2 regions of the Arthrobacter sp. Y3221114 genome follow, and region 1 is predicted to be linked to the other one. Evidence: predicted binding sites of a transcription regulator. Region 1 holds the regulator's gene; the other holds the start of a gene.
The links. Region 1 encodes HrcA, which represses chaperone genes, less so after heat shock. Its sites were predicted from a motif close to TTNGCACTCGNNNNNNNCGAGTGCNAA; they were not measured.

Region 1 (10,293 bases):
AGGAGAGGATGTTCAGCGTCAGGACCTCGGCCGGCCGCTGCGCCGACTGTTCGCCGAGCATGCGCAGCAGCTGGGCGACCACCTGCGCGGTGATCCTCGTATCCTTCGCCGCCAGGGCGCGGATCTCTTCCACCACGTTGAGCGTGAGCCGCACCGCGTCGGCGGGGCCGGAGATGGAAAGTTCGTTGCCGCGTACATGCAGGTCCACATCGCTGATCTCCGACTCGATGACCCGCAGCACCTCGTCGTGGGCACCGAGTGCCCTGACCATGTGTTCCGACGAATCGAAATGGACGGAACGGCTGCTTGATCCCAGCGGATCGACATCCAGGCGTGATTGGGACATAGTCCGGCCGATGTGGCCTTTCATCGCTCCTTCGGTGGGCGCTTGCTAGCGGTAAGCCGGAAAGGGTTCCGGTGCTGACGATACAAGTCCATGCTACGGCACGAGCCGCCGCGCAGTCCTCTGCGGGGGCGAAAAACGCCTTGGTATCGATCCGGCATCAATCGTGCATCAGTCCGGTTGAGCGCTGGTTAAAGCAGCCATCAGCCCCCCTACCGTGTGCCAAGCTAGTGGGGCAGGAAGGGCGGCAGCCGCCCGTTCCCGCCCCACCTCCACCCAGTCATTCCGCACGCCAGAAGGGATCGAAAGCATCACCAGCAACCAGCTCCGGCAGCCTGCAGGCTCGGTCCCAACACGCCGCTTCGGTGCGTGGTTGGCCCTGGTCACTGCCTCGTCGCTGGTGCTGCTCGGATGCTCGCCGCAGGCCGCCGGCGGTGGCGGCGGCGGACAGACCTCCATGCCCAATCCCACCGATCCCGCTTCGGCCAGCAGCCCCCTGGTCTCCAGCGTCCCGGTCGAGACCCTGCGCTCCTCGGAGCTCTCCCCCATCTATTGGCTGGGCACCAACGCCGAGAACGTGTTCCTGTACCGCGAGTACCGCCAGGCGGAAAACCTGGGTGACCCCATTACGACGGCGGTGGCCGCGCTGACGCGGCTGCAGCCCCTTGATCCGGACTACTTCAATCCGCTCAGCCCGGCAAGCAAGGTGGGCGCTTCCATCACCAACGGTTCGGTCATCACGCTGGACATCTCCTCGGACGCCTTTAGCCGCCGCGTGGACGCCGGCATCGCCGAACGTGCCGTGCAGCAACTGGTCTACACCGCCACGGCCGCGGCGGCGAACGCCGGGCTGAGCACGTCGGACAATCCCCTGGAAGTGGTCATCCTCGTGGACGGGCACCACGGGTATAAAGCCTTCGGCCATGTGCCGCTGGGCCAGCCCATGGCCCGGAACAGCAGCCTGGCGGCCCCGGTGTGGATCATCGATCCGACCGAAGGTGCCACCTCCGCCGGACGCGTGGAGGTGTTCGGCCGCGGTGTCGCGTTCGAATCGGAGCTGAGCTGGCAGATCTACCGCATTGCCGACTCCGCGGACACGTCCGAAGGCGAGCTGGTCAAGGACGGCACGGCCCGCGTTGATGCAGACGCCGGCCAGATCGGCGAGTTCAGGTTCAGCCAAAAGCTGGATCCGGGCACCTACCGGCTGTACGTGTTCCAAAAGGACCAGGGCGGACCGACCGAAGAACGGCAGAATGTGGACAGCAAGGTCTTCACCATCACCTAGGGCAGTTCTGCCCGCCCGGTCAGCGCCACCGGCCCAGTAACTCGCTGAGCAAGGTCAAGGCGGCGGGTCCGGCCGTGGAGGAACGCAGGACGTGCGGACCCAGCCGAACGGCCACCGCCCCGGCGTCGAGCATCGCGTCCACTTCGGCCCGGCTCATCCCGCCTTCCGGACCCACAATCATCAGCACGCGCGTAGCGCCGCCGGTACGCCCTTCGGGTGAGGCACCGCCGCCGTCGTTTCCGCCGCGCTCCCCGGGGGATGAGCCCGCACGCAACCCGGCGCCGTCCAGGGCGTCGGCCACGCTGCCCTCGGCGTCCTCATGCAGCAGCAGCGACAACCGGCTCTCCCGGATCAGGGCACAGAGGCCGGCCCGTTCCACCAGCGGCTCCACCTCCGGAACACGCGCACGCCGCGACTGCTTGGCGGCCGCCCGGACCGCCAGCTGCCATTTCGCCGCACCCTTGGCCGCCTTGTCCGCCTTCCAGCGCACGATGCTCCGTTCGGCCTGCCACGGCACCACGGCATCGACGCCCAGTTCGGTGGCTGCCTCGATGGCAAGTTCGTCGCGGTTTCCCTTGGCAAGGGCCTGCACCAGCACCAACTCCGGGTCGGGCCTGGGCTCGTGCAGGACGTGCAGCGCCCGGACGGTGAGCTGGCCGGAGGAGCCGGCGACGGCCTCGCCGACCAGCCGGCGGCCCCGACCGTCGGCCAGATCGACGGCTTCGCCGGGTTCAATCCGCTTGACCGTGACGGCATGGCGGGCCTCGTCGCCGCCCAGGGTGAAGCTGTCGCCCGGGGCGACGGCGTCGAGCTCGCCGGGAGCGGTGAAGAACAGGTGGCTGGTCACGCCTAAAGGTTACCGAGCCGATCCCGCAGGCGGGCGAAGACGCCCGTGCCGGAGGACGCCAGCTTGCCCTCGGTGTATTCCTCGCCGCGGGCCCGGGCCAGCCGGCGCAGCAGGTCCTCCTGCTCCGCATCCAGCTTGCTGGGGGTCTCCACATGCACGTGCACCTGCAGGTCGCCGCGACCGTAGCCGCGCAGGTGGGTCACGCCCAGGCCGCGCAGGGTGAGGGTCTCGCCCGCCTGCGTGCCGGGTTTGATGCTGATTTCCTGTTCACCGTCGAAGGTGTCCAGGGTGAGGTCGGTGCCCAGCGCGGCAGCGGTCATCGGCACCGAGAGAGTGACGTGCAGGTCGTCGCCCTCGCGGAGGAAATTCTTGTCCGGATTCACCCGGATTTCCACATACAGGTCACCCTGCGGTCCGCCCGCCGGTCCGGCTTCGCCCTGTCCGGCCAGCTGGATCCGCGTCCCGGTCCCGACACCCGCCGGGAGCTTGATGGTCAGCGAACGGCGGCTGCGGATGCGGCCCTCACCGTTGCACTCGTTGCAGGGGTCGGGAATGATCGTGCCGAAGCCCTGGCAGCTGCCGCACGCGGCGGTGGTCATGACCTGGCCGAGGATGGACCGCACCGCACGCTGGACCTGGCCGGAGCCGCCACAGATGTCGCAGGTGCGCGGGCTGGTACCGGGGCGGCAGCAGCTGCCGTCGCAGGTGGGGCAGACGACCGCGGTGTCCACCTCGATCTTCTTGTTGACCCCGAAGACCGCGTCCTTGAGGTCGATCCGCACGTTGATCAGGGCGTCCTGGCCCCGGCGGGTCCGGGAGGCCGGGCCGGCGCCGCCTGCTCCGGCGCCGCCGAAGAAGCTTTCGAAGATGTCCTGGAAGGCGAAGCCGCCGCCGAAACCGCCGCCGAAACCGTTGTCGTTGCCGTTCTCGTTGCCGGTGGTGTCGTAGATGCGCCGCTTCTGCGGGTCCGACAGCACCTCGTAGGCGTGGCTGACCTGCTTGAACTGTTCGGCCGCCTCCGGGCCGGGGTTCACGTCCGGGTGCAGTTTGCGGGCCAGCTTGCGGTAGGCCTTCTTGATTTCCTCGGTCGAGGCGTCCTGGCTGACACCGAGGGCGTCGTAGTGGTTACTCACCTTAGTAGTACTTCACTTCCTGGGGATCGGTTCACCGGCGACGACGGCCGGTGGGGACACTGCGCGGCGTGTGGCTAGCCGGCGAGGATCCGTGACAAATAACGTGCGACGGCGCGCACTGCGGCCATGGTGGTGGGATAGTCCATCCGGGTGGGGCCGAGGATGCCGACCTTGGCCGTCGCGCCCGGCCCGTACCCGGTGGCCACCACGGAGGTTTCGGCCAGCGAACCGTAGGGGTTTTCGCTGCCGATGCTCACCGACATGCCCCGGGCGTCCTGGTGCAGCTCGGAGAGCAACTGCAGCAGCACCACCTGTTCTTCGAGGGCCTCGAGGATGGGGCCGATGCTCAGCTGGAAGTCGACCGTGGAACGGGCCAGGTTGGCCGTGCCGGCCATCAGGATCCGCTCCTCGTTCGTGGCCGCGGCGAGCTGTGCAAGCTGCGACGCCAGGGCCTCGGCCGTGCCCGCGGGCGCGGCCTCCGCCGGCACCGGGAAGGTCTTCAGCAGGCCCGGCACTGCCGCCAGCGCTTTCCCGGACAGCGCGGACAGGAACGCGGCGCGCAGCGTGGCCAGCGCATCCTCGGTGACGTCCGCGGGAAGCGCCGCGACATGCTGTTCCACCTTGCCGTTGTCCGCGATCAGCACCACCAGGACCCTGCGCGGACCCAGCAAGATGAACTCGATGTGCCGCACCCTGGCGGCACCCAGTTGCGGATACTGGATCACGGCCACCTGGTTGGTCAGCTGGGACAGCAAACGCACGGTGCGTTCCATGACATCGTCGAGGTCGTCGGCGCCGTCCAGCAGTTTCTGGATGGCGCGGCGCTCGGGGGCAGAGAGCGGCTTGACGTCCGAAATCCGGTCCACGAACAGGCGGTAGCCCTTGTCCGTGGGAATCCGGCCGGCACTGGTGTGCGGGGCAACGATCAACCCGTCTTCTTCCAGCGCCGCCATGTCGTTGCGGATGGTGGCTGACGACACGCCCAGGCTGTGCCGGTCGACCAGTGCCTTGGAGCCCACCGGCTCGCGCGAGTGCACATAGTCTTCGACAATGGCGCGGAGCACTTCCAGCCTCCGGACCTCGCTCACTGCACTCCTCCTGTCTCCAACTCGTCTGCGGACAGACTGTTAGCACTCAACACGTCCAAGTGCTAAGTCTAATACGTCGCCGCCGTTGTTAGCATTGTCGGGCGGCCGTGCCGTGAGGACGACAACCAGCAGAGGACTTAAAGCTTATGAGCAGCTACGGCTGGGGCCCCCAGGATCTCACCGCCCCCAAGGCCCGGGCACTGCGCGAAATCGGCGCCGAACCGGGCCTGGTCCTGGAGGACGCACAGAGCGGCTGGGTCGGCGCCGTCGTTCGGGTGGAGAAGTCCGGCGGTGTGCATCTGGTTTCGCTGGAAGACCGGCGGGGCAAGGTCCGCTCGTTCCCGCTGGGCTTCGGCTTCCTGTTCGAGGGCGAGCCGGTGAAGGTGGTGCCGGCGGCGCCCGCCGCGAAGGCTCCCGTCCGGCAACGGACGGCATCCGGTTCGGTCAAGGTCGAGGGACAGCGGGCCAGGGTGGCGCGGGCCAGCCGGATCTGGGTCGAAGGCAAGCATGACGCCGAGCTCGTCGAAAAGGTCTGGGGAGACGACCTCCGGGTGGAGGGGATCGTGGTCGAACCCCTGCACGGCGTGGACGATTTGGCGGCGGCAGTGGCGGACTTCTCCCCCGGGCCGCAGCGCAGGCTCGGCATCCTGGTGGACCATCTGGTCCCCAATTCCAAGGAGTGGCGGATTGCCGAGGCCGCCATGGCCGTGCCCGCCGCCTCGGGCAACGTACTGATTGTGGGCCACCCCTATGTCGATGTTTGGCAGGCCATCAAACCCTCCGTCATCGGACGGACCCAGTGGCCGGTGGTGCCACGCGGCACCGATTGGAAGACCGGCATCCTCGCCGGTCTCGGCTGGCCGCACCGGACCCAGATCGACATCGCCGACGGCTGGAAGAGGCTGCTGGGCAGCGTCAACACCTACGCCGATCTGGAGCCCAGCCTCCTGGGCCGGGTGGAAGAAGTCATCGATTTCCTGACGGTTTGAGGCGGTTGAGGCCGGCGCCGGCGCCCGCGGAATGCACCGGATGGCGGGGTGGAACGGCTAGGCTAGGAACAGAAGTGAGCCATCAGCAGATTTTTCCGAAGGTAGGTCCAGTGTCCGATAACTCTGCTCGTAAGCAGCAGCCGGAGCGCAAGTCCGCTCCGCGCCAGCAGTACCAGAGCGCGTCGGCGTCCGCCTTGCCCCTGACCCCTTCGGAGGACCGGCAATGGGCCACCATGGCGCATTTCGGCGGCATCCTGGGCTGCTTCCCGTCGCTGGCGATCTACCTGATCTTCAAGGACCGGGGACCGTTTACCGCCCAGGAGTCCAAAGAGGCCCTGAACTTCACCGTGCCGCCCACCGTGGTGGCCATCATTGCGAACCTGCTGATCGTCATTCCGGCGGTCAGCGGACTCTTCGCCGTCATCGCGGCCGCCATCTGGGTCTTCCTGACGGTCAATTCCGTCATTGCCGGCGTCAAGTGCAACCGCGGCGTTCCGTACCGGTACGCCTACAACCTGCGCCTGTTCGGGTAGCGGCACCGCCCTCCTACCCTGCCTGCCGCGACAACCGCTGGCGCGCGGTGTTCATCCCCGCCGCGATCGGCACGTGGCCGGTCGCGGCTGCCAAACCGAAGCGCGGCATGTCGCTGTAGACGCTCTCGCGGCCTCCCGGCACCGTCTCGTAGGTTTCGTGCCACACGCCGACGTCCCCGCTGCCGGCCGATTCCCGCATGAAACGGCGCCAGGGTTCCAGGTGCGGCGCCGCGCGGTCGGACGCAAACCGCTGCAAATGTTCCGGGCTCTTCCAGTAGCTGACCAGGATCGTGGTGCGCCCGAGCCACTGGTGGTAGCCGAGCAGCCCGGCTTCCGGCGCCGCTGCCAGGTGCGCCAGCATCGCCGGCATCGCTGACGCGGTGCGTGCCACCTTGCCGACCTTCCACCATCGGTTGGCGCGCATCCCGATGAGGAAGACGGTGACCCGTTCGCTGCCCGGATCGGCCGTGAACCGTCCTGTGTGTACGTGTTCGAACATGAGCCGATTCCTTTCATAACGTTGTTACAGAACATTGTTATGGAATACTTGGGGCATGGCAAGACCCATAGTCCACGATGATTCGCTGCGCCGCAGGCTCCTCGACACCGCCGCCACCCTGATAGCCCGCGACGGCGCAGCCGCCGTGTCGCTCCGGGCGATCGCGGCGGCGGCCGGGACGTCGACGACGGCGGTGTACTCGCTCTTCGGCGGGAAGGCGGAATTGCTGACCGCCATTCTCGACGACGGCTTTGCCTCCTTTGCGGCCGCCCAGCAGCGGGCCGCTCCCGGTGGGCTGGAACCGCTGGGCAGGGCCTACCGGGCGTGGGCCCTGGAGCATCCCGTCCTGTACGGCCTCATGTTCGGCGGTTCATTGGCCAGCCAGGTGCCGTGCCGGCCAACGCCCGGCGCCGCGGAACCGGCGATCGCGCCGCTGTTTGCCGCCGTCGCCGCCGCCCTTCCCGGGGCATCGGACGACGACGTCGCGTCCATGGTCGGCGTTGTGTGGGGCCAGGTCCACGGGCTCGTCTCGCTGGAACTGGCGGGCGCGCCGGCGGCGGGGTGGAGCTGGGACTCAGCCTACGAGGCGGCGCTCCACCGGGTGGGCCGGTCGCTGGAGGCCGGCGCGGTCAGTCCTCGAGCAACCGCCGCACCACGGCGTCGGCCAGCAGTCGGCCCTTGAGGGTGAGCCGGATGGTGCCGGCGAACGCCGCGGCGGGGTCCACCAGGGCATCGGCGATCAGTCCGGCCACGGCCTTCCGCCCGTTTGGCCCCAGATCCCGGGTGTGCAGCCCGTCGATGATGCGGGTCTGCAGCATTACGTGTTCCAGCTGACGGGTGCCGGTGTCCAGCGTCTCGCGGCCGGCTGCCGGCGAGACCCCCGTTGCCAAACGCTGGGCGTACGCCGCGGGGTGCTTCACGTTCCACCACCGGACGCCACCCATGTGCGAATGGGCGCCGGGACCGGCTCCCCACCAGTCGTCCCCGCGCCAGTAGGCCAGGTTGTGCCGGCAGCGGTCCCCGGGAGTGCGGGCCCAATTGCTGACCTCGTACCATTCGAAACCTGCGGCGCCGAGGCGCGCGTCGGCGATCTCATACTTCGCGGCGTGGTCATCGTCGTCGATGCCGGGCACTTCGCCGCGGCGGATCTGGGCGGCGAGTTTGGTGCCTTCCTCGACGATCAGGGCGTACGCGGAGATATGGTCCGGCGTGCAGCTGATCGCGGAGGCGAGGCTGGCTTCCCAGTCCGCGATGGATTCGCCCGGCGTGCCGTAGATCAGGTCAAGGCTGACGTTCAGCCCGGCGTCGCGTGCCCACTGCACGGCCTGCGCCACGCGTTCCGGGTCGTGCGTACGGTCGAGCACCTGCAGCACGTGCGGCACGGCCGACTGCATGCCGAAGGACACCCGGGTGAAACCGGCGTCGGCCAGGATCTGCAGCGACTGCGGCGTGACCGAGTCCGGGTTGGCTTCGGTGGTGACTTCGGCGCCCGGCTCCAAACCCCACAGGCCCGCCGCCTGGCGCAGCATCGACGCCAGGTCCGCCGCCGGCAGCAGGGTGGGCGTGCCGCCCCCAAAGAAGACAGTGGACAGCGGCCGGTCCGGCACACCGGAACCGCGCAGTACCCGCGCGGCCAGATCCAGCTCCGTGTTCAGCGTGCCCGAGTACTCATCCTGCGACGCCCCCGAACCCAGCTCCTTGGCGGTATAGGTGTTGAAGTCGCAGTAGCCGCAGCGCACCCGGCAGAACGGAATGTGCACATACAGGCAGAACGCGCGGTCTTCCGCACCTTCCGCCGCCTGGGCGGGCAGCAGACCGTCGGCCGGCGCCGGGTCCCCAAGGGGCAGGACGCTAGGCACTGAGGCGGGCCTCCGCCGTCGTTGTTATCACACGCACTGCCGAACTACTTCTTTGCCTTGTCCTTGGAGTCATCCGACGACAGCGCGGCGATGAAGGCCTCCTGCGGGACCTCCACGCGGCCGACCATCTTCATCCTCTTCTTGCCTTCCTTCTGCTTCTCCAGCAGCTTGCGCTTGCGGGAGATGTCGCCGCCGTAGCACTTGGCGAGCACGTCCTTGCGGATGGCGCGGATGTTTTCACGCGCGATGATGCGGGATCCGATGGCGGCCTGGATGGGAACTTCGAACTGCTGGCGCGGGATGAGTTCGCGCAGCTTGGAGGTCATCATCACGCCGTAGCTGTAGGCCTTCTCGCGGTGCGTGATGGCGCTGAACGCGTCGACCTGTTCGCCCTGCAGCAGGATGTCCACCTTGACCAGGTCGGCCACCTGCTCGCCGTCGGCCTTCCAGTCCAGCGAGGCATAGCCGCGGGTGCGCGACTTGAGGTTGTCGAAGAAATCGAAGACGATCTCGGCCAGCGGCAGCCGGTAGCGCAGCTCCACGCGGTCTTCGGAGAGGTAGTCCATCCCCTTCATCTCCCCGCGGCGGGACTGGCAGAGCTCCATGATGGTGCCCACGAACTCGTTGGGCGCGAGGATGGTGGCGGAAACCATCGGCTCGCGGACCTCGGAGACCTTTCCGTCCGGGTATTCGCTCGGGTTGGTTACCGTCGCGACGCTCTTGTCCTCCAGCGTGACTTCGTAGACCACGTTCGGCGCCGTGGAGATCAGGTCCAGGTTAAACTCGGCCTCGAGCCGCTCGCGGGTGATTTCCAGGTGCAGCAGGCCCAGGAAGCCGACGCGGAAGCCGAAGCCGAGGGCCGCGGAGGTCTCCGGCTCGTAGATCAGTGCCGCGTCGTTGAGCTTGAGTTTGTCCAGTGCGTCGCGCAGCACCGGATAGTCCGTGCCGTCAATCGGGTAGAGCCCGGAAAAGACCATGGGCTTGGGGTCTGCGTAGCCGCCCAGGGACTCCGCCGCCGGCTTGGCCAGGTTGGTAACGGTGTCGCCCACCTTGGACTGGCGGACGTCCTTCACGCCGGTGATCAGGTAGCCGACCTCCCCGACGCCCAGGCCGTTGGACGGGGTGGGTTCGGGCGAGCTGACTCCGATTTCGAGCAGTTCGTGGCTGGCCCGGGTGGACATCATCTGGATGCGTTCGCGCGGCGAGAGCTTTCCGTCGACCACCCGCACATAGGTGACCACACCGCGGTAGGTGTCGTAGACCGAGTCAAAGATCATGGCGCGGGCGGGCGCGTCTGCGTTCCCCGTCGGGGCCGGCAGGTCGCGCACGATCTTGTCCAGCAGCGCTTCGACGCCCACGCCGGTCTTGCCGGAGACCTTCAGCACGTCTTCGGGGTCGCCGCCGATCAGGTTCGCCAACTCGGCGGCATACTTTTCCGGCTGCGCGGCCGGCAGGTCGATCTTGTTCAGCACCGGGATGATGGTGAGGTCGTTCTCCATCGCCAGGTAGAGGTTGGCCAGTGTCTGGGCCTCGATGCCCTGGGCCGCGTCCACCAGCAGGATTGCGCCTTCGCAGGCTGCCAGGGACCGCGAAACCTCATAGGTGAAGTCCACGTGGCCGGGGGTGTCGATCATGTTCAGGGCGTAGCTGACGTCGTCCAGCTCCCACGGCATGCGCACGGCCTGGGACTTGATGGTGATGCCGCGTTCCCGCTCGA
Region 2 (19,931 bases), on a different contig from region 1:
CGGCTCCTTCCCCAGCAACTCTTCCATCCGGTCGGACGGCGGAAACGACGGAGGTACACGACATGGGATCTTTGGCTGGACGACTGAAACTGCCGGCGGCGGTGGCCGTCACGGCGGCGCTCCTGCTGACGTCCTGTACCCGCACCGGTGAAGAGACGGGTGGGGGGCCGGAAGCGGGGGGTGCCGGAGGCTTCGAGACCGGTTCGTTGATCGGCGTGTCCCTCTCCGCCGACACCGCGTACGCCGAAGCGCTGTTCACCGAACAGATCGAGGGCTCAAACTTCGAACCGAACGTCCAGGTCGCGGCAACTGCCGCCGAACAGCAGCAACAGATCAGTTCCATGCTCGAGGGTGAACCGGAAGTGCTGATCGTGGACGCGGCGGACCCTGCAGGCCTGGGGGAGCAGTTGGCCGCGGCGCAAGAGGCGCAAATCCCGGTCATCGCCTTTGCCACCATGGTCACGGACACCGGCGTTGTCGGCTACCTGGTGGGCGTGGATGCCTTCCAAAACGGGGAGATCCAGGCGCAGGCACTGCTCGACGGGCTGGCCGAACGGCAGGGCGAGGGACCCTACAACGTCGAACTGTTCAGCGGCCACCCGGACGACGGCGGGGCGCGCCTGGCGTTCGACGGTGCGATGAGCGTGCTGCAATCCAAGATCGACGACGGCACCGTGGCCGTGGCGTCCGGGCAGTCGGATTTCGAGGCAACCGCGGGCGAAAACCCGGATGCCGCGGGAGAACGGCTGGCCGCCATGTTGCAGGAGGACTACGCCTCCGACGATTTGCACGGCATCCTGGCGGCCGATGACGCCACCGCCCAGGTGCTCATCCAGGCCGCCGAAGACGGCGGGCAGGATTCCGCCGTCGTCATCGGCAGCGGATCCGCCCCGGAAGCCGTGGAATCAATCATGGCCGACAAGCAGTACGCCACCACCTACGCCGACCCGGCGGCCATGGTGGGCGAGGCCTTGACGCTCGTCAAAGGGTTCGCGCAGGACGATGCACCCAAGGCCGACGACGAAGACTCTTACGGCAACGCGCAAACCACCGTAGCGGCCTACCTGACCGAAGCCGAGCCGGTGACCAAGGAGAACGCCGCGGAGGTGTTTGCCGACAACCAGGAGTTGCTGCAGCTCCTCGAGTAAACGCTGGGGTCTTCCCGTTCAGGCGCGCAGGCGCCGGGCCAGGCCCTTGACCGCCAGCGCGGCCAGGCCGCCTGCCGCCAGCCAGGGGCCGGCCACGATGACCGGGTCGAGCCATTGGTGGCTCAGGTCGGCACGCTTCGTCCCGGTTCGGGAGGCCAATCCGTGATGGCTGAACTCGCTGCGCACACCGGATTCGGTGACGGGATTGTCCGGACGCAGGGTCGCGAAGGAGCGCAGGTGGCTTTCCCAAGCATCGACCCGGTCGGCGGCCAGCAGGATCAGCCAGTGCGCCGCCCGCGCCTCGCTGAACTTGCGGTAGGAGTACCGGCGCATCGCGCCCGAGAGTCCCTTGGGCGGCGTCGACGTGCCGAAGACGGGCGTCAGCATGCGGTGTTCAAGGGATCGCTCGCGCGGCCATTTCTCCTCCTGGCGCTCGGGGAAATCCCAGTGTGCGCCGGTGGCGCCGGGATCGAAGCGTTCCTTCGGCACGGCCGGACGGTCCTCCGGATCCAGGTCGGCACCCCAGCCCGGGATCCGGTCGCGGAGTTCTTCGCTGGAATACCTGCGCTCCGGTTTTTCGGCTGTGTACGGCATCGCGGTGTCTCCTAGCCGGCATTCGGCACGATGAGCGGTTTAATGCAGCCATCGAGTTTCGACGAGAAAATGTGATACCCGTCGGAGATATGCTCCAGCGGTATGCGGTGGGTGACGATGTCGTTGGGTTTCAGGTAGCCGTTTCGGACGTGCTCAAACAACCGCGGCCATTGGCGCTTGACCGGACACTGGTTCATGCGCAGCGTCAAGCCTTTGTTCAGGGCGTCGCCGAACTTCACGGCGCTGAACATCGGTCCATAGGCGCCCATCACGGAAATGGTCCCGCCCTTGCGGACCGAATCGATGGCCCAGTTCAGGGCGACCGGCGAGCCGCCCTGCAGCTTGAACTTGGCCGAGGTGAGGTGCTGGGTCAGGTTGCCGTCCGCCTCGGCTCCCACGGCGTCAATCGCCACGTCCGCCCCGAGGTCATCGGTCACCTTCTTCAGGTGCACCACGATGTCGTCATGCTCGGCGAAGTTGTAGGTCTCCGCATGCGCGAAGGTGCGGGCCATCTCCAGCCGGTATTCCAGGTGGTCGATGACGATCACGCGCCCCGCTCCCATGAGCCAGGAGGACTTTGCGGCAAACAACCCGACGGGTCCGGCTCCGAAGACCACCACGGTGTCGCCTTCGACGATGTCGCCCAGCTGCGCCCCGAAGTAACCGGTGGGCAGCGCGTCGGTGAGCATCACGGCGTCCTCGTCGTCCATCCAGTCCGGAATCAGGGCGGGTCCGACGTCGGCAAAGGGCACCCGGACATATTCGGCTTGGCCGCCGTCGTAGCCTCCGCAGGTGTGGGAGTAGCCGTAGATGGCGCCCACCGCCGTGGCGTTCGGATTCACGTTGTGGCAGTTGGAATACAGGCCGCGCGCGCAGAAGTAACAGGACCCGCAGTAGACGTTGAACGGCACCATGACCCGGTCGCCCGGGGCGAGGTTCCGGACCGACGGCCCCACTTCGTGGACCACGCCGATGAACTCGTGGCCGAACGTCATTCCGACCCGGGTGTCGGGCATCATGCCGTGGTAGAGGTGCAGGTCCGAGCCGCAGATCGCGGCCAGCGTCACCCGCACAATGGCATCATTGGGGTGTTCGATCGCGGGGATGTCTTTTTCTTCTACCCGGGTCTTGTAGGGCCCGCGGTACACCATGGCTCTCATCAGTGCAGTGCCTCCTTGAGGAAGCGAATAGTCGAGTGCCCGCAAGCCTCACACGCCCGGCCGCAACGGTCAAGGCCGCGGAGCCGCCCGGGAGGCCGCGCTGCCCGGGACGGGTGCGGCTGGTCCTAGGTGCCGTCGCCGGGTTCCCGGGGGGACGCCGGTTTCTTGTCCTCGCCTTCCCACTGCTCCTCGGACCGACGGTCGACGTCCGGTTCTATGGCAGCGTCCAGACCGGCGGAACCGGCATGGGGCGGGCCGTCGGATTCCTGGTCCGAGGCCGCGGCATCCGCCTGGTACAGCGCCTCGTCGTCTGCGTGCTTTTCCCCGGCCATGGCCAGCCCTTTCCCGCATCCGGCTCCGGTTTTCCTTGGGGCAGAGCCTACCCCTGTTCAGCACGAAACGGGACCGGATTCGGCCGGAAACGGGAGCGAATTCCCGCGGGCCGCCCTGACGGAAACCGGGGCGCGGCGGCAGCCGGGATCCTGCCGGAGCCGGGCCGGCGCGGAGGCCTCGGCCGGCGGGTCAGCTGCTCCCGCGAAGCTGGCCGACCACGTCGAGGACGACGGCGCGCAGGTCGCCGTTGTGCTCCGCGGCTACCCTGCGCTGGCGCTGGTAGCCGGCGCCGGCTTCGAGGATCTTCTCCACGTCCGCCAGCTCCTCGCTGCAGCCAAGCTTCCTGGCGACCGGCTCCAGCCGGTTCAGCACGTGTTCGCGCAGGTGTTCCGTGACCGGCATTTCCTTGCCGGCGGCGTTGAGGATGATGATGGCGTCCATGCCGTAGCGGGCGGCACGCCATTTGTTCTCCTGCACGTGCCACGGCGGCATGGTGGGGATGGCCCAGCCGTTGTCCAGGGCGGTGGAGAACTCGTCCACCAGGCACTGCGTCAGCGCGGCGACTGCCCCGACGTCCTGCAGGGTGGACAGCCCGTCGCACACCCGCATCTCGATGGTGCCCAGCGCGGGAACCGGCCGGATATCCCAGCGGATCTCGCTGATCGTGTCGATCACCCCGGTGGTGAACATGTCCTCGACGTAATCCTCGTACACCGCCCAGCTGGGGAACTGGAACGGCAGCCCGGCGGTGGGCAGCTGCTGGAACATCAGCGCGCGCTGGGAGGCGTAGCCGGTGTCCTCTCCCGCCCAGAAGGGGGAGGAGGCGGAGAGCGCCTGGAAGTGCGGGAAATAGTTGACCAGCCCGTCCAAGACGGGCAGGGCCTTGTCCCGGTGGTCCAGGCCCACGTGCACGTGCACGCCGTAAATCACCATCTGGTGTCCCCACCATTGGGTGCGGTCGATCAGCTTGGCGTAGCGTTCCTTGTCGGTGACCGGCTGCAACCGCGGTGCGGCAAACGGATGGCTGCCGGCGCAGAAGAGCTCCACGCCCATCGGGTCGGTGACGTCGCGGACGGCCGCCAGGGCGCTGCTCAGGTCCGCCTTGGCCTCGCTGACGGTGTTGCAGATGCCGGTGACCAGCTCCACGGTGTTCAGCAGCAGCTCCTGCTTCACGTGCGGGTGCTCGTCATCGTCCCGCAGCTCGGGATGGCCGGCGCGGACGGCGTCCAGCACCTGCTCGGCCACCGAGACCAGTTCGCCGGTCTGGGCATCCACCAGCGCCAACTCCCACTCAACCCCGAGGGAGGATTGGGCGGACCGTGCGAAATCGATGTACAAACGTTGCTCCGTCTCTGGCGGGACCGGCTGCCGCCGGAGGTACACGTCTGGCGCCAGCGGGGCCAAGACACAGCTTGATTCTAGTGCTTCAGGGCCTGGCGCTGCGCTCGCGGCTGCGGGTGCCGGCGGCGGGAACGGGTTCGACGACGATGGCGATCCGGTCCTCACCGACCCTCGTCAGCACCAGGGTGGCCTTGTTCGGCCCCTTGCCGGAACCGGTCAACAGGGTCTTGCGCAGCTCTTCCGGTGCAACCGATGTGCCGCGCTTCTTGATCTCCAGCGTGCCGATCCGGCTCGCCTTCACCCAGGCCTTGAGCTTCTTGACGTTGTATGGCTTGACCTCCAGCACCCGGTACGTCCGGGCGAACGGCGATTGCTGCAGGTGCGGGGCGCAGATATACGCGATGTGCTCATCCAGCAAGTGCCCGCCCAGGCCGCGGGCGAGGTCGGCCACCAGCCCGGCGCGGATCACCGCGCCGTCGGGCTCATACAGGTAGCCCGCCGCCGGTCCGATCGCCACGTCCTGGTTGGCGGGGTCGTAGCTGACGGCGCTGGTCAGCTCGGCGGTGCCGCCGGCACCGGTGACCAGGGCCGCGCGCCGGATGCCCGGCCGGGCCAGCCGGTTGAACCACAGCGCAGCCTCGACCACGTCGCCGTCGACGGATACCCACTGGGCCTCGCAATTCTCCGGCAGCGCCTCATGGGGAATCCCGGGACCCATCTTGACCCCCACCGGCATGCCCCCGTCGGCCAGCCTCTCCACGAAGGACAGCGGCGGAGAAAACGCCTCCGGGTCGAAGATGCGGGTGGTGCCCGAGGCCGTCGTCGTCCGCCGCGCCGGATCCAGCCACACGCCGTCGATCCCGGTCAGGTCCAGTCCCTCCGCATCGGCGTTGACCACGGTGGCGGTTGGCCAGGGCATCAGGTTGATCGTGGCCACGGCGGCGGTGGTCTCATCGCGTTCCACGGCGGTGACCCTGCGGTCCAGGCTGGCCAGCGCCATGGCGTCTGCGCCGATTCCACAGCCCAGGTCCGCGACGTGCTCCACTCCGGCGGCCTGGAACCGCTGGGCGTGCAGGGCGGCGATGTTCAGCCGGGTGGCCTGTTCCAGTCCGGCGGGGGTGAAAAGCATTTTCTCCGCGAACGGACCGAACTTCGCCTTGGCCTTCGCCCGCAGCCGGGACTGTGTCATGGCAGCGGAGACCAGTTCGGGGGAGTGGCCGGCCTTCCGCAGCTCCGTGCCGGTGTGCAGGCTCTCCGCCTCGGAGTAGGGGCCGAGCGAATTCAGCAGCTCCCAACCTTCCGGAGTGAGAATCGGTGCAATGCTCTCGGCATGGGTCTCGGGTGCCATGGTTTCAAGCCTAGTGCAGCGGAATCAGGCCAGCGGACCGGCCCATTTCGCCTCCAACAGCGGCGATGGGTAGTTCTCCCCATGGCCGGATAGGCTGGGACTCCGTAGAGTCGGTAAGGAAGCTTACTGTGAGGAGGCGTGCATGATGTCCACATCCATTGACGGGTACGACATTGATACCGACGCTTGCCAAGCCGAGATTGAAGCGGAACTTGGCGAGCTGATCGAGGCCGGCAACCGTGCCCACCAGGGCTGGCAGGCCCTCTGGAACGACGTCGCCGCAGGCGTCGGTGCACCGGTTCCGGGATGGCAGCCGGAAATCCGGCGCCTCGCCTGAACGTTACGCCACGGTGGCTCCAGGCCGAACCGGCCGCGATGCATGGGGGCCGCTGGTCGTTGCCGCCCGCCGGCCGTAGCATGGGCGCATGATCCAATCGGCGGCAACGTTCCTGTCTGCGGGCCGGTATTTCCGCGAGGTCCTGGCGAACGTGCCGCCGACCGCGTGGAATGCTCCCGGGTTGGACGATTGGAGCGTCCGGACGCTCGCCGGACATACCAGCCGCGCGCTGTCCACTGTGCTGACGTACTTGGGGCGCCCCGCAGCGAAAGTCCAGGTGGAATCCGCCGCCGATTATTACCTGGCCACCGGACTGGCGAATGATCCCGGCGTCACCGAGCGGGCCATTGCCGCCGGCAGGGAGCTGGGTCCGGACCCGGTGGACATGGTGGACCGGCTGCTGGCCCAGCTGGAGAACACGCTGCCGTTGACCGAAGACCGGGTCATCGAGACTGCCGCCGGCGGGATGCGCTTCAGCGACTATCTGCCCACCCGGATCTTCGAACTGGCCGTGCACACTCTTGACCTGTCCCGGGCGTGCGGCCTGGTGGCCGAGCTGCCGCGCGGCGTGGAGCTGGAAGCCGGGCGCCTGGCAATGGAGATCGCCTCGGAACGCGGCGACGGCGCGCTGGTGCTGCTGGCCCTGACCGGGCGGACCATGCTGCCGGGCGATTTCTCCGTGGTCTGACGCCTTGCCGGTCCGCGGGGCAGCCTTGCCGGCCGGCCGGCAGCCCGCCAGCCGGCGTCAGGCGAAGTAGACGCCGATCCGGTTGCCTTCGATTTCCTCGATGCGGATGTCGATGTCGTAGACGTCGCGCAGTACGTCCGGCTGCATGATTTGGGCCGGCGGGCCCTGGTGCACCAGGCGGCCGGAGCGCATGGCGATGATCGAGTCCGAGTAGCAGGACGCGAAGTTGATGTCGTGGATGACCAGCACCACGGTCTTGCCCAGCTCATCGGTCAGCCGGCGCAGCAGCCGCATCATTTCCACCGAGTGCTTCATGTCCAGGTTGTTCAGCGGCTCATCCAGCAGCAGATAGTCGGTGTCCTGCGCCAGCACCATGGCGATGAAGGCGCGCTGCCGCTGGCCGCCGGAGAGTTCGTCCACAAACTTGTCCGCCATCGACGTCAGGTCCAGGTACTCCAGCGCCTGCTCGATCCGGGCGAGGTCGGCGGGGCCCGGCCGGCCGTTGTTGTGCGGGAAACGGCCGAAGCCCACCAGGTCCCGCACGGTCAGGCGGACGGTCAGCTGGTTGTCCTGGCGCAGGATGGCCATCTTGCGGGCCAGTTCCTTGCCCGGGGTGCTCCCGACGTCGAGCCCGTCGATGGTCACAGCCCCGGCGTCCATGGGCAGCAGCCGGGAGACCATGGACAGCAGCGTGGACTTGCCGGCTCCGTTCGGGCCGATGATCGAGGTGATGCCGCCGTCCTTGATGTAGCAGCTAACGTCGTCCACCACGGTCTGCGTGCCGTAGGTCTTGGAGACTCCGGAGACATGGATCATTTGATGGAGCCTTTCAGCAGCAGGGCGATGAACAGGAGGCCGCCGGCGAATTCAATGACGATGCTCAGCGCGGTATCGAAGCTGAACACCTGCTCGAGCACCAGCTGGCCGCCGACCAGGGCGATGGCGCCCAACAGCACGGCGATGGGCAGCACGTACACGTGCCGGAAGTGCGAGCACAGCAGGTAGGCAAGGCTGGCCACCAGCAGGCCGAAGAACGTGATCGGGCCCACGAGGGCGGTGGAAACGGCCACCAGGATGGCGCACAGCATCAGTACGGTGGTGACGGCCCGCCGGTGGTCCACGCCCAGGTTCAGCGCCGTGTCCCGGCCCAAGGCCAGGACGTCCAGTTGCCGGCGCATCCGCCAGACCGGGATGCTGGCCGCGGCAACGGCCACCGCGGAGGCGGCCAGCAGCACGCCGTCCACGTTGTTGAAGCTGGCGAAGAACAGGTCCTGCAGGATGATGAATTCGCTCGGGTCGATCAGCCGCTGCAGCAGCGAGGAGATGCCGCGGAACATTGTCCCGAACACGATGCCCACCAGCAGCATCAGGTGCAGGCTCTTGCCGCCGCCGGTGAACAGCCAGCGGTAGAGCAGGAAGGAGAAGCCCACCATCAGCATCACTTCGATCACGAAGCGCACCGGCGCGCCCAGGCTCAGCAGCGCCTGCCCGCCGATGGCGAAGGTCAGTCCGGTCTGGATCAGCATGTAGAGGGCATCGAAGCCCATGATCGACGGGGTCAGGATCCGGTTGGCGGTCACCGTCTGGAACAACACGGTAGACACGCCCACGGCGTACGCCACCAGCAGCATCGAACCGATCTTGATGGCCCGCCGGGGCAGGATGTAGCCGAGGTTGCCGCGCAGGTCGATGGTCATGAAGACGGCCACAAGGACGGCCGTCAGGAGGCCCAGCAGGATGATCCAGGTCCGCGGCCGGACCGCGGTGAGGGTGCGGCGCTTGTGCTGCGTCAGCGCGGCGGGAAGTACCGAATCAGCCATTCTTGCGGGTCCTCAGCAGCAGGTACAGGAAGATGGCGCTGCCCACCGCGGAGACGATGACGCCCACCGGGATCTCGTAGGGGTAGCGGATGGTGCGGCCGATGATGTCGCACAGCAGCACGAAGCCGGCGCCGAAGACTGCCACCCAGGGAACTGAACGGCGGGCGCTGTCGCCGAACGCCAGCGACACCAGGTTGGGCACCACGAGTCCCAGGAACGGAATAGCGCCGATGTTGACCACCACCACGGCGCTGATCAGCGAGACGATGACCAGCCCCAGCGTCAGGACCCGGCCGTAGTTCAGGCCCAGGTTGGTGGAGAATTCCTGGCCCATGCCGGCCATCGTGAACCGATCCGCGCACAGGTAGCCGATCACCGCGAGCACCGCGACAATCCAGAGGAGTTCGTAGCGGCCGCGCAGCACGCCGGAGAAGTCGCCGATCATCCAGCTGTTCAGCGTCTGGAGCAGGTCGTAGCGGTAGGCAAAGAACGTGGTCACCGCGGCGATGACGCCGCCCAGCATGATGCCCACCAGCGGCACAATGAGCGTGTTGCGCAGCGGGATCCGGCGCAGCACCAGCAGGAACAGGCCGGTCCCGGCGGCCGCGAACACGGTCGCCACGGACATCTTGGCCAAGAGTGTGGCGCCGGGGACCGCCACCGTGACCACCAAGATGCCCAGCGAGGCCGACTCCACGGTGCCCACGGTGGAGGGCTCCACGAATTTGTTCCGCGCCATCAGCTGCATGATCAGCCCGGCAATACCCAGCGCCGCGCCGGCCAGGATCACCGACAGGGTGCGCGGCAGCCGGCTGATCCAGAAGATGTCCCAGGCCGTCTGGTCACCGGACAGCAAGGCGGGCAGGGACACATCGCTGACGCCCACAAACATGCTGGCAATTGCCAGGATAACGACGGCGGTGCCCGCCCAGGCGAGCTGGGAACCGGATCCGCGGGCGCGGGAGCGTCCGGCCGCGGCTGCTGCCGCCGGGGCCGGACTGGAAATCGTGGAGGAAGCCATGGATCGGGCCACCGCGCAGGCCGCCGGCGGGTCGCCGGCGGCCGTACGGGTGCTACTTCGTGATGGCTGCCTGGACGGCACTGATCATGGCGTCCGTATTATTCAGGCCGTAGCCCACCAGGTACCAGGATGCTGAATCCAGGTAGGTGATGCTGTCGTTCTTGGCGGCGCTCGTGCCGTTGACCAGTTCGTTGTCCAGGACGGCCGCAGCGGCCTCCCCGGATTCGCCGACGGCCGCGTCGCGGTCGATCACGAACAGGTGGTCCGGGTTGGCCTCGGCGACGAATTCGTGCGAGATGGCCTCGCCGTGCGGGCCCTCGGACTTTACGTCCGCGGCGGTCTGCACGCCCAGGACATCGTGCACGATGCCGAACCGGGACCCTGCCCCGTAGGCCGTCATCTCGCCGCCACTCGTCATCAGCACCAGGCCGGTGCCGGCGTCGGCGGCGGCGGCCTTGGTGTCCTCGATCCGGGTGTCGATGGCTGCCAGCTTTTCTTCGACTTCGGCTTCCTTGCCGAAGATCTCGCCGAGGGTCGCGGAGACTTCCTTAAAGCTCTCGATCGGAGCGGCGGTATCAACGCTCAGGTCGATGGTCGGGGCGATTTTGCTCAGCTCCCCGTAGGCCTCGGCGGTGCGGCCCGAGATGATGATCAAATCGGGTGCGCCTTGGCTGATCGCCTCGAAGTCGGGTTCCTTCATGGAGCCGATCTTGGTGTAGTCGTCCCCGGCGTACTGTGCCAGTGACTCGGGGAACACTGCTGCCTCCGGGACGCCGTCGACCTCGACGCCCAGGGCGGTGAGGCTGTCCAGCACCCCGAGATCGAAGGTGTAGACGGTCTCCGGGTTCACCGGCACGTCGGTGGTGCCGGAGGCGTGCTCTACGCTGATCGTCTCGGCGCCGGTACCTGCTGCGGCATCGGTCTGCTGGCCGCAGGCGCTCAGCGCCAGCATGGAAACGGCTGCGGTCAAGGCCACCAGGCCGGACTTCAGGGGCTTTTTCACTGACTCTCCATCGTTCGTCAACGCCGGCCCGGGCGGGGACCGGCATTAGGCAACATAAACGTTTGCTATTTGCGCGCAGCTTGAAAGCTACCGGGTTAGGTTAGCCTTACGCAACTTGGCCGGCGGCGGGCGTCGTCGATTTGCGTCACACAGATGGTGGCCGCGGAAGTCGGGCCGACCCGCCCGTTGGCACTCGCCTTGACCGAGTGCTAATCCTTCTCATAGAGTCGCAGTTAGCACTCGCCCCGTGTGGGTGCTAATACAAGGAACCGCCTGCCGGCACCGCGACGACGGCAGACATCTCCTTGGCCAACCTATTCGTAGCGCATGAAAAGGAGAGAGCCGAGTGTCGGTCTCCATTAAGCCTCTTGAGGATCGTATTGTTGTCCAGCCGCTCGAAGCAGAGCAGACCACGGCCTCCGGCCTGGTCATTCCGGACACCGCCAAGGAAAAGCCGCAGGAAGGCAAAGTTGTCGCGATCGGCCCCGGCCGCGTCGATGACAATGGCAACCGGGTTCCCGTTGACGTAGCCGAGGGTGACGTCGTCATCTACTCGAAGTACGGCGGAACCGAGGTCAAGGTCGGCGGGGAAGAGTACCTGGTGCTCTCCGCCCGCGACGTGCTGGCCATCGTCACCAAGTAAGGCCCATCAGCTGAGTCCGGCGGCTCGGGCGCGCGCAGTCGACGCCCGCAGCCGGAATCACGGACAACCGAAATGCCCCGGCTGCCTCCTATAGCAGCGCAGCCGGGGCATTTTGCGTGAAAGGAACAAATTCATGGCAAAGCAGTTGGAGTTCAACGACGCTGCCCGCAGGGCGCTGGAAGCCGGCGTCGACAAGCTCGCCAATACCGTCCGGGTCACCCTCGGTCCGCGTGGCCGCAACGTGGTCCTGGACAAGAAGTGGGGCGCCCCCACCATCACCAACGACGGCGTGACCATCGCCCGCGAGGTGGAACTCGACGATCCGTACGAGAACCTCGGCGCGCAGTTGGCCAAGGAAGTCGCCACCAAGACCAACGATGTTGCCGGTGACGGCACCACCACCGCTACCGTCCTGGCCCAGGCCCTGGTGAAGGAAGGCCTCCGCAACGTGGCCGCCGGCGCCGCCCCCGGCGCCCTCAAGCACGGCATCGAGGTAGCGGTCGAGGCCGTGGCCGCCCGCCTGCTGGAGAACGCCCGCGAGGTCGAAGGCAAGGTCGCCGAGGTCGCCACCATCTCCGCCCAGAGCCCCGAGGTCGGCAAGCTGTTGGCCGAAGCGTTCGACAAGGTGGGCAAGGACGGCGTCATCACCATCGAAGAGGGCTCCAGCATGGAGACCGAACTGGTGCTCACCGAGGGCATGCAGTTCGACAAGGGCCTGCTGTCGCAGTACTTCGTCACCGACCAGGAGCGCCAGGAGGCAGTCCTCGAGGACGCGCTGATCCTGATCTCCCAGGGCAAGATCTCCACGGTGCAGGAGTTCCTGCCGCTGCTGGAAAAGGTGCTGCAGGCCAACAAGCCGCTGTTCATCATCGCCGAAGACATCGACGGCGAAGCCCTCTCCACCCTGGTGGTCAACAAGATCCGCGGCACCCTGAACGTTGCCGCCGTGAAGGCACCGGGCTTTGGCGACCGCCGCAAGGCCATGCTGCAGGACATCGCGGTGCTCACCGGCGCCCAGGTCGTGTCCGCGGACCTCGGCCTGAAGCTGGACCAGGTGGGCCTCGAGGTGCTGGGTGCGGCACGCCGCATCACCGTCACCAAGGACAACACCACCATTGTGGACGGCGCCGGTTCCGAGGCCGACGTGGCCGACCGCGTGGCCCAGCTGCAGGCAGAGGTGCTGCGCACCGATTCCGATTGGGACCGCGAGAAGCTCCAGGAGCGCCTGGCCAAGCTGTCCGGCGGCATCGGCGTGATCAAGGTCGGCGCTGCCACCGAGGTCGAAATGAAGGAGAAGAAGCACCGGATCGAGGACGCCGTGTCCTCCACCCGCGCTGCCCTGGAAGAAGGCATCGTGGCCGGTGGCGGCACCGCCCTGGTGCACGCCGCCCAGGCTCTGGAGACCGACCCGAACGTGCTGGCGCTCGAGGGCGACGCAGCCACCGCCGTCGGCCTGGTCCGCCGCGCGCTGGCCCAGCCGCTGCGCTGGATCGCCGAAAACGCCGGCCACGAGGGCATGGTCGTCGTCTCCAAGGTCGGCGAGCTGGAAGTCAACAACGGCTTCAACGCCGCCACCGGCGAATACGAGGACCTCGTCGCCGCCGGCATCATCGACCCGGTGAAGGTGACCCGTTCGGCGTTGCGTAACGCAGCCTCGATCGCGGCACTGGTGCTGACCACCGAAACCCTGGTCGTCGAGAAGCCGGCCGAAGAGGACGAGCACAACCACCAGCACTAGCGCACGCCGCCAGCTGCTGGTCGGGCCTCGCCCGTCCGGTGGGGACCCTGCCCGTGGCAGGGTCCCCTCCGTCGTCGTGGGCGCCCCGGTGTCGGCCGCGTTAGCTCCGCCACATCGGTGCCCGCGGGAAATAGTGGCCGGGGCGGAATCGTTTTAGGATGTAACCAACCCCGGAAACCGATTCTCGCTGTCGGTGACTGGCGGCCGCCACCGGTATCGTTCGAAAGGCCCTGCAGTGTCCGAAGAATTCAATCCGTTCGCTTTCGAGGGTCTGACCTACGACGACGTGCTCCTGCTGCCCGGCCCGACGGATGTGATTCCGTCCGAGGCCGACACCAGCTCCAGGCTGACCCGCCGCATCACGGTCCAGACCCCGCTCCTCTCCGCCGCCATGGATACCGTGACGGAATCGCGGATGGCCATCGCCATGGCGCGCCAGGGCGGCCTGGGCGTCATCCACCGCAACCTGTCCATCCAGGACCAGGCCGAGCACGTGGACCGGGTCAAGCGCAGTGAGTCCGGCATGATCACCAACCCGGTGACCATCGCCCCGGATGCCACGCTGGCCGAACTGGACGAGCTTTGCTACAACTACCGCGTGTCCGGACTGCCCGTGGTGGACTCCGAGGGCAAGCTCGTGGGCATCTGCACCAACCGCGACACCCGTTTTGTGCCCCGCGCCGACTATCCCACCACCAAGGTGCATGAGGTGATGACCTCCATGCCGTTGATCACGGGCAAGGTGGGCATCAGCCGCCCGGAAGTCATCGAACTGCTGGGCAAGAACCGGATCGAGAAACTCCCGCTGGTGGACGACGCCGGCATGCTGCAGGGTTTGATCACCGTCAAGGACTTCGACAAGGCGGAGCAGTACCCGCTGGCCACCAAGGACGACGACGGCCGGCTGCGCGTCGGCGCGGCGGTCGGCTTCTTCGGCGACGGCTACGAGCGCTCCATGACCATGATCGAGGCCGGCGTGGACGTGCTGGTGGTGGATACCGCCAACGGCCACAGCCAGGGCGTGCTGGACATGATCGCCCGGCTGAAGAAGGACCCGGCCGCGGCCCACGTGGACGTGATCGGCGGCCAGGCCGCCACCCGCGAGGGCGCGCAGGCACTGGTCGACGCCGGCGCCGACGCCATTAAGGTGGGCGTGGGCCCGGGCTCCATCTGCACCACCCGCGTGGTCGCCGGCGTGGGCGTCCCGCAGATCACCGCGATCTACGAGTCGGCCAAGGCGGCCATCCCGGCCGGCATCCCGGTGATTGCCGACGGCGGCCTGCAGCACTCCGGCGACATCGGCAAGGCCCTGGTCGCCGGCGCGGACACCGTGATGCTCGGTTCGCTGCTGGCGGGCGCCGCAGAGTCCCCGGGCGACCTGGTGTTCGTCAACGGCAAGCAGTTCAAGGCCTACCGCGGCATGGGCTCGCTGGGGGCCATGCAGACGCGCGGCAAGAACACCTCCTACTCCAAGGACCGCTACTTCCAGGCAGATGTGCCGGACGACGAGAAGCTGATCCCCGAGGGCATCGAAGGCCAGGTGCCGTACCGCGGCCCGCTCTCCGCCGTCGCGCACCAGCTGGTGGGCGGCCTGCGCCAGACGATGTTCTACACCGGTGCCCGCAGCGTCGCCGAGCTGAAGGCCAAGGGCAAGTTCGTGCGGATCACGGCGGCGGGGCTGAAGGAGTCCCATCCGCACGACATCATGATGACCGTGGAGGCACCGAACTACAAGCGGTAGTCCCGCAGTCTTCGGCGGCGCCGTTCCCCACAACAGGGGGAGCGGCGCCCCTCGCGTTAACCAGCGGCCGGACTTTCGCCAACACCGCGCCGGCGGTGAGCCGGGGCGCTCAGCCGGGCGGCGACAGCACCGGGGGCGCGCCCACGGGCCGCGACCAGCCGCGCGTATGGACGGGACAGCGCATCGGTGCGTGGGCACGGGTGTGCAAGCGGCCGCCGACCGCGACGCGGGTGAGCCAACGGAGCCGGCGTCGGAAGATCAGAAGCGCGATGAGCACGAGGGCCGCGGTGTCGGGCCAGCGCGGCGCCGGCCAGTTATCCGGCGCGGGCGGATACGCCCCGCCGGACAATCCGGCGGCCCGCTCGAAGTGGTTGCGTGAGGAGGGGAACAGTGCCCCGTCGATGATGTATGCCGCCGGAAATGCAAACGGGCCGGCGAGCAAGTTAGCTACGGCCCACTGGTCAACATGCCGCGACTCGTGGATGGCGAGGGCCTCGTCCCCGGTCCGGGTCTGGGAGATGTTCGGGCCGTAGCGGACATACTGGCCCTCATCGGCTATGCCATATCCGTTGACGCTCAATGGGCCCGCTGGGTCTACCGGTGGCATCCACGCAACGAACACGTCGCCGAGCATTGTTCCGCCGCCGCTGGTTCGCGGCGGGGGCCAGAACATGACCAACAGCGACGGTCCTGTGCACGCTTCCATACCAAGGCTGCGCCCGGTCAGGACCCCGACGCCGCTGATAGGGGCGACCAGGAAATTGCGGGTGATGCGCCACGGGGCCGGTGGTGAAATCTGCAGACGCGGCTCGGGCTTGATCTGTCCGTCGGCGGTGATATGGCTGTGGCAAACGATTGGCGGGGAGAGCGCCTCCTGGAAGCGGGCTCCGGCTCCCGCAACCAGGAGGGCCGCCACCACAAAGAGGGCGACACCGTGCACCCGCTGGTGGACAGCGCAAACGGTACACGATGCGGCTCTCCGCAACCGGCGCGAACGACGGGAGGGCATGGACCAGACCAGCCCGGCGACGCCAAAACATAGGGTGGCCGCCACGCCACTCGCGAACGGTCGCATGCGCTCAACGGACCGCCGGAATCTTCCTCCCATGACTGACCACTTCCCGCTCCGGCTACCTGCGGCCGGCCAGCGGCAACCGTATAGCGAGCGGGCCTACGGTGCGCTTGCCTGCCGTGCGGCAGGTCGAGCGTACCGCCTGCGCCGTGACGACGCCAGCAGTCGGAAGAGGAGTGCCTTGCGGTCGACACGAGGGGATCCGCCCTGTCCGCTGGCGCCGGCGAAAGTCCTGTGCCTGCCCGTTCCACGGTGAAGCGTTCCAGCGGTGGGATAACCTAGAGCCGTGACTTACGAGATTGAAATTGGCCGTGGCAAGCGTGGGCGCCGAGCCTACTCCCTCGACGACGTGGCGATCGTCCCCTCGCGCCGGACGCGCGATCCGAAGGACGTCTCGGTCAGCTGGCAGATCGACGCGTATACGTTCGACGCCCCGGTCATCGCCGCGCCGATGGACTCGGTCATGTCGCCGGCCACCGCCATCGCGCTGGGCAAGCTGGGCGCCCTGGGCGTCCTCAATCTCGAGGGCCTGTGGACCCGGTACGAGGATCCGCTGCCGGTGCTCGACGAGATCGCCGCGCTGGGCACCGAGAACTTCAGCCCGGCCGCGACCAAGCGGATGCAGGAGCTCTACTCCGCGCCCGTGCAGCCGGAATTGATCACCTCCCGGCTGGCCGAGATCCGGGAAGCCGGGGTGACCGTGGCCGGCTCGCTGACGCCGCAGCGCACCCAGGAGTTCTACAAGACCGTGGTGGCCGCCGGCGTGGACATCTTCGTGATCCGCGGCACCACCGTCTCCGCCGAACACGTCTCCAAGACGCAGGAACCGCTGAACCTGAAGCAGTTCATCTACGAGCTGGACACGCCCGTGATCGTCGGCGGCGCCGCCGGCTACACCCCGGCGCTGCACCTGATGCGCACCGGCGCCGCCGGCGTGCTGGTGGGCTTCGGCGGGGGAGCGACGACGACCACGCGCCGGGCGCTGGGCATCCACGCCCCGATGGCGTCGGCGATCTCCGATGTGGCGGCCGCGCGCCGGGACTACATGGACGAATCGGGCGGCCGCTACGTGCATGTGATTGCCGACGGCGGCGTGGGCTTCAGCGGCGACATCGTCAAGGCCATCGCCATGGGAGCCGACGCCGTGATGCTCGGTTCCGCGCTGGCCCGGGCGGAGGAAGCGCCGGGCCGCGGCTGGCACTGGGGCCAGGAGGCCCACCACGACGAACTGCCCCGGGGCGACCGCGTGAACGTGGGAACCGTCGGACCGCTGGAGCGGGTGCTCCACGGCCCGTCCAACCACACCGACGGAACCTCCAACCTGGTCGGTGCGCTGCGCCGGTCGATGGCGACCACCGGGTACTCGGACCTGAAAGAGTTCCAGCGCTGCGAAGTGGTGCTGGCGCCGATCCAGGCGGGCGACTGATTTGATCATGCTGGGAGGCTGATAGGCGATGACCACCGGAGCCCTGAGTCCCGAGAGCCGCGAGCAGGCGCTGGCCGCCCTGCGCGCCACACAGGAGCGCGGGGCCGAGCTGGACGTGCTGATCGTCGGCGGCGGGGTGGTGGGTGCCGGGGCCGCCCTGGACGCGGTGACCCGTGGCCTCGACGTGGGCATCGTCGAAGCCCGGGACTGGGCCTCGGGCACGTCCTCCCGGTCTTCCAAGCTGATCCACGGCGGGCTGCGGTACCTGGAGATGCTGGACTTCGCTTTGGTCCGCGAGGCGCTGCAGGAACGGGGGCTGCTGCTGGAGCGCATTGCGCCGCACCTGGTGCGGCCGGTGCCGTTCCTGTACCCGCTGACCAAACGGTACGTGGAGCGGCCCTACGTCGGCGCGGGCGTGGCCTTGTACGACGCCCTGGCCATCGCCTCGGGCCGCGGCCGCGGCGTCCCCTTCCACAAGCACCTGTCCCGGCGGGGGACCCTCCGGGCGGCACCCAGCCTGAAGAAGGACGCCATGGTGGGGTCCATCCGCTACTACGACGCGCAGGTGGACGACGCCCGGCTGGTGGTCAACATTGTCCGCACCGCGGCGGCGTTCGGGGCGCACGCGGCGAACCGACTGGCGGTGGTCGACTTCCTGCGCGAGGGCGAGCGCGTGGTCGGCGCCCGGGTGCGGAACCAGGAGGACGGCAGCGAGTTCAACATCCGGGCCAAGCAGGTGGTCAACGCCACCGGCGTGTGGACGGACGAAACCCAGGCCATGGTGACCGAACGGGGCCAGCTGAGGGTACGTTCCTCCAAGGGGATCCACCTGGTGGTGCCGCGTGACCGGTTCCAGTCCACGGTGGGGCTGATCCTGCGCACCGAGAAGTCCGTGCTGTTCGTGATTCCGTGGGGGCGGCACTGGATCATCGGCACCACCGACACCGACTGGAACCTGGACAAGGCCCACCCCGCGGCCTCGTCCAAGGACATCGACTACCTGCTGGACCATGTCAACCAAGTGCTTCAGCGTCCGCTCACCCGGGAGGACGTCGAGGGCGTCTACGCCGGGCTCCGGCCGCTGCTGGCGGGCGAGAACGACTCCACCGCCAAGCTCTCGCGTGAACATGTGGTGGCGCACCCGGTCCCCGGACTGGTGGTGGTGGCCGGCGGCAAGTACACCACCTACCGCGTGATGGCCAAGGACGCCGTGGACGAGGCGGCACGGGCCCTCGACGAGCGCGTCCCGCCCAGCTGCACGGACACCATCCCGCTGCTCGGCGCCTCCGGTTTCAAGGCAGCATGGAACAAGCGCAGCCGCACGGCGGACCGAACGGGCATCCACGTGGCCCGGGTGGAACACCTGCTCAACCGTTACGGATCCATGGTCGGCGAGGTGCTGGACATCATCACCGAACGGCCGGAGCTGGCCGAACCGCTGCCCGGTGCCGACGACTACCTGGCGGCCGAGGTTGTCTATGCGACCACGCACGAGGGAGCCCGGCACATCCACGACGTGCTCACCCGCCGGACCCGGATCTCCATCGAGGCCTGGGACCGCGGTGTCTCCGCCGCGCCGGTCGTCGCCAAGCTGATGGCGCCCCTCCTCGGCTGGAGTGAAGGGCAGGTGGAACGCGAGGTGAAGCACTACCTGGCCCGCGTGGAAGCCGAACGGCTCAGCCAGGAGCAGCCTGACGACGTCACCGCCGACAGCGCCCGGATGGGCGTTGACGACATCGTTCCGCTGGCCTGAGGGCGCCGGGCAGGATTCGTTTTCTACATGGTTGCGAAGTACCTTTAATGGGTGCTCAAGACTGCCCTGAAACCCCGCTGGATAGCGGCTCTGGTGCTTGCGCTGGCGCTGTCCACGGTGTTCGTGCTGCTGAGCCAGTGGCAGTTTTCCACGTCGCAGAGCGAACCGCCCCCGCCCCCCGGCGAGACGGAAGCCGTCAAGCCGCTCACCGACGTCTTTGAACCGGGCATCCCGATGACGGCCGCCACCGCGGACCAAATGGTCACCTTCGACGGCAGCTTCGTCCCCGGCGGACAGGTGCTGGTCCAAAACCGCCTGCAGGACGGGGAAGAAGGTTTCTGGGTGGTCGACCCGTTCGCGGTGGACGGCGTGGAGCAGTTCGGCGAAGGCGTGGTCATCCCTGTCGTGCGCGGCTGGGTCGAGGAACCGGCGGACGCCGTTCCCGCCCCCGAAGGCGAGGCCACCGTCGTCGGGCGCCTGTTGCCCACCGAAGCTCCGCTGCCCGGAACCCTGCCCGCCGGCCAGGTCGCTTCGCTGTCCGCGGCCGAGCTGATCAACCGCTGGAACGCGCCCGGCTACTCCGGCTTCGTGGTCGGGACCGGCTTCACCGTGGGCGGCACCGATCTGGGCACCGCGACCGACGGGACAGCGATGCAGCCGGTGGTTGTCGGGCCGCAGCCACAGGAAGCGCCGGTCAACTGGATGAACGTCTTCTACGCGGTGGAATGGGTGGTGTTCGCCGGATTCGCCATCTTCCTCTGGTGG

Region 2: the regulator HrcA is predicted to act here: its motif matches at 10,980-11,006, upstream of groES (co-chaperone GroES).

The regions. Positions count from the first base shown of each region.
Region 1 covers NZ_JBNHHW010000001.1:441,327-451,619, forward strand. The annotation lists gene AC5RV3_RS02075 (PhoH family protein) at 1-346, opposite strand, end outside; gene AC5RV3_RS02080 (GerMN domain-containing protein) at 717-1,628, shown strand; gene AC5RV3_RS02085 (16S rRNA (uracil(1498)-N(3))-methyltransferase) at 1,648-2,475, opposite strand; gene dnaJ (molecular chaperone DnaJ) at 2,478-3,608, opposite strand; gene hrcA (heat-inducible transcriptional repressor HrcA) at 3,683-4,696, opposite strand; gene AC5RV3_RS02100 (DUF3097 family protein) at 4,843-5,685, shown strand; gene AC5RV3_RS02105 (DUF4870 domain-containing protein) at 5,796-6,218, shown strand; gene AC5RV3_RS02110 (DUF4188 domain-containing protein) at 6,232-6,717, opposite strand; gene AC5RV3_RS02115 (TetR-like C-terminal domain-containing protein) at 6,773-7,399, shown strand; gene hemW (radical SAM family heme chaperone HemW) at 7,347-8,576, opposite strand; gene lepA (translation elongation factor 4) at 8,621-10,293, opposite strand, start outside.
Region 2 covers NZ_JBNHHW010000003.1:520,076-540,006, reverse strand. The annotation lists gene AC5RV3_RS09385 (substrate-binding domain-containing protein) at 63-1,148, shown strand; gene AC5RV3_RS09380 (hypothetical protein) at 1,167-1,742, opposite strand; gene AC5RV3_RS09375 (zinc-dependent alcohol dehydrogenase) at 1,754-2,902, opposite strand; gene AC5RV3_RS09370 (hypothetical protein) at 3,028-3,234, opposite strand; gene AC5RV3_RS09365 (glutamate--cysteine ligase) at 3,425-4,573, opposite strand; gene AC5RV3_RS09360 (THUMP-like domain-containing protein) at 4,662-5,924, opposite strand; gene AC5RV3_RS09355 (hypothetical protein) at 6,067-6,261, shown strand; gene AC5RV3_RS09350 (maleylpyruvate isomerase N-terminal domain-containing protein) at 6,350-6,949, shown strand; gene AC5RV3_RS09345 (iron ABC transporter ATP-binding protein) at 7,007-7,765, opposite strand; gene AC5RV3_RS09340 (iron chelate uptake ABC transporter family permease subunit) at 7,762-8,769, opposite strand; gene AC5RV3_RS09335 (ABC transporter permease) at 8,762-9,790, opposite strand; gene AC5RV3_RS09330 (siderophore ABC transporter substrate-binding protein) at 9,843-10,793, opposite strand; gene groES (co-chaperone GroES) at 11,140-11,436, shown strand; gene groL (chaperonin GroEL) at 11,570-13,174, shown strand; gene guaB (IMP dehydrogenase) at 13,410-14,915, shown strand; gene AC5RV3_RS09310 (hypothetical protein) at 15,025-15,990, opposite strand; gene AC5RV3_RS09305 (GuaB3 family IMP dehydrogenase-related protein) at 16,274-17,413, shown strand; gene AC5RV3_RS09300 (glycerol-3-phosphate dehydrogenase/oxidase) at 17,442-19,166, shown strand; gene AC5RV3_RS09295 (SURF1 family protein) at 19,218-19,931, shown strand, end outside.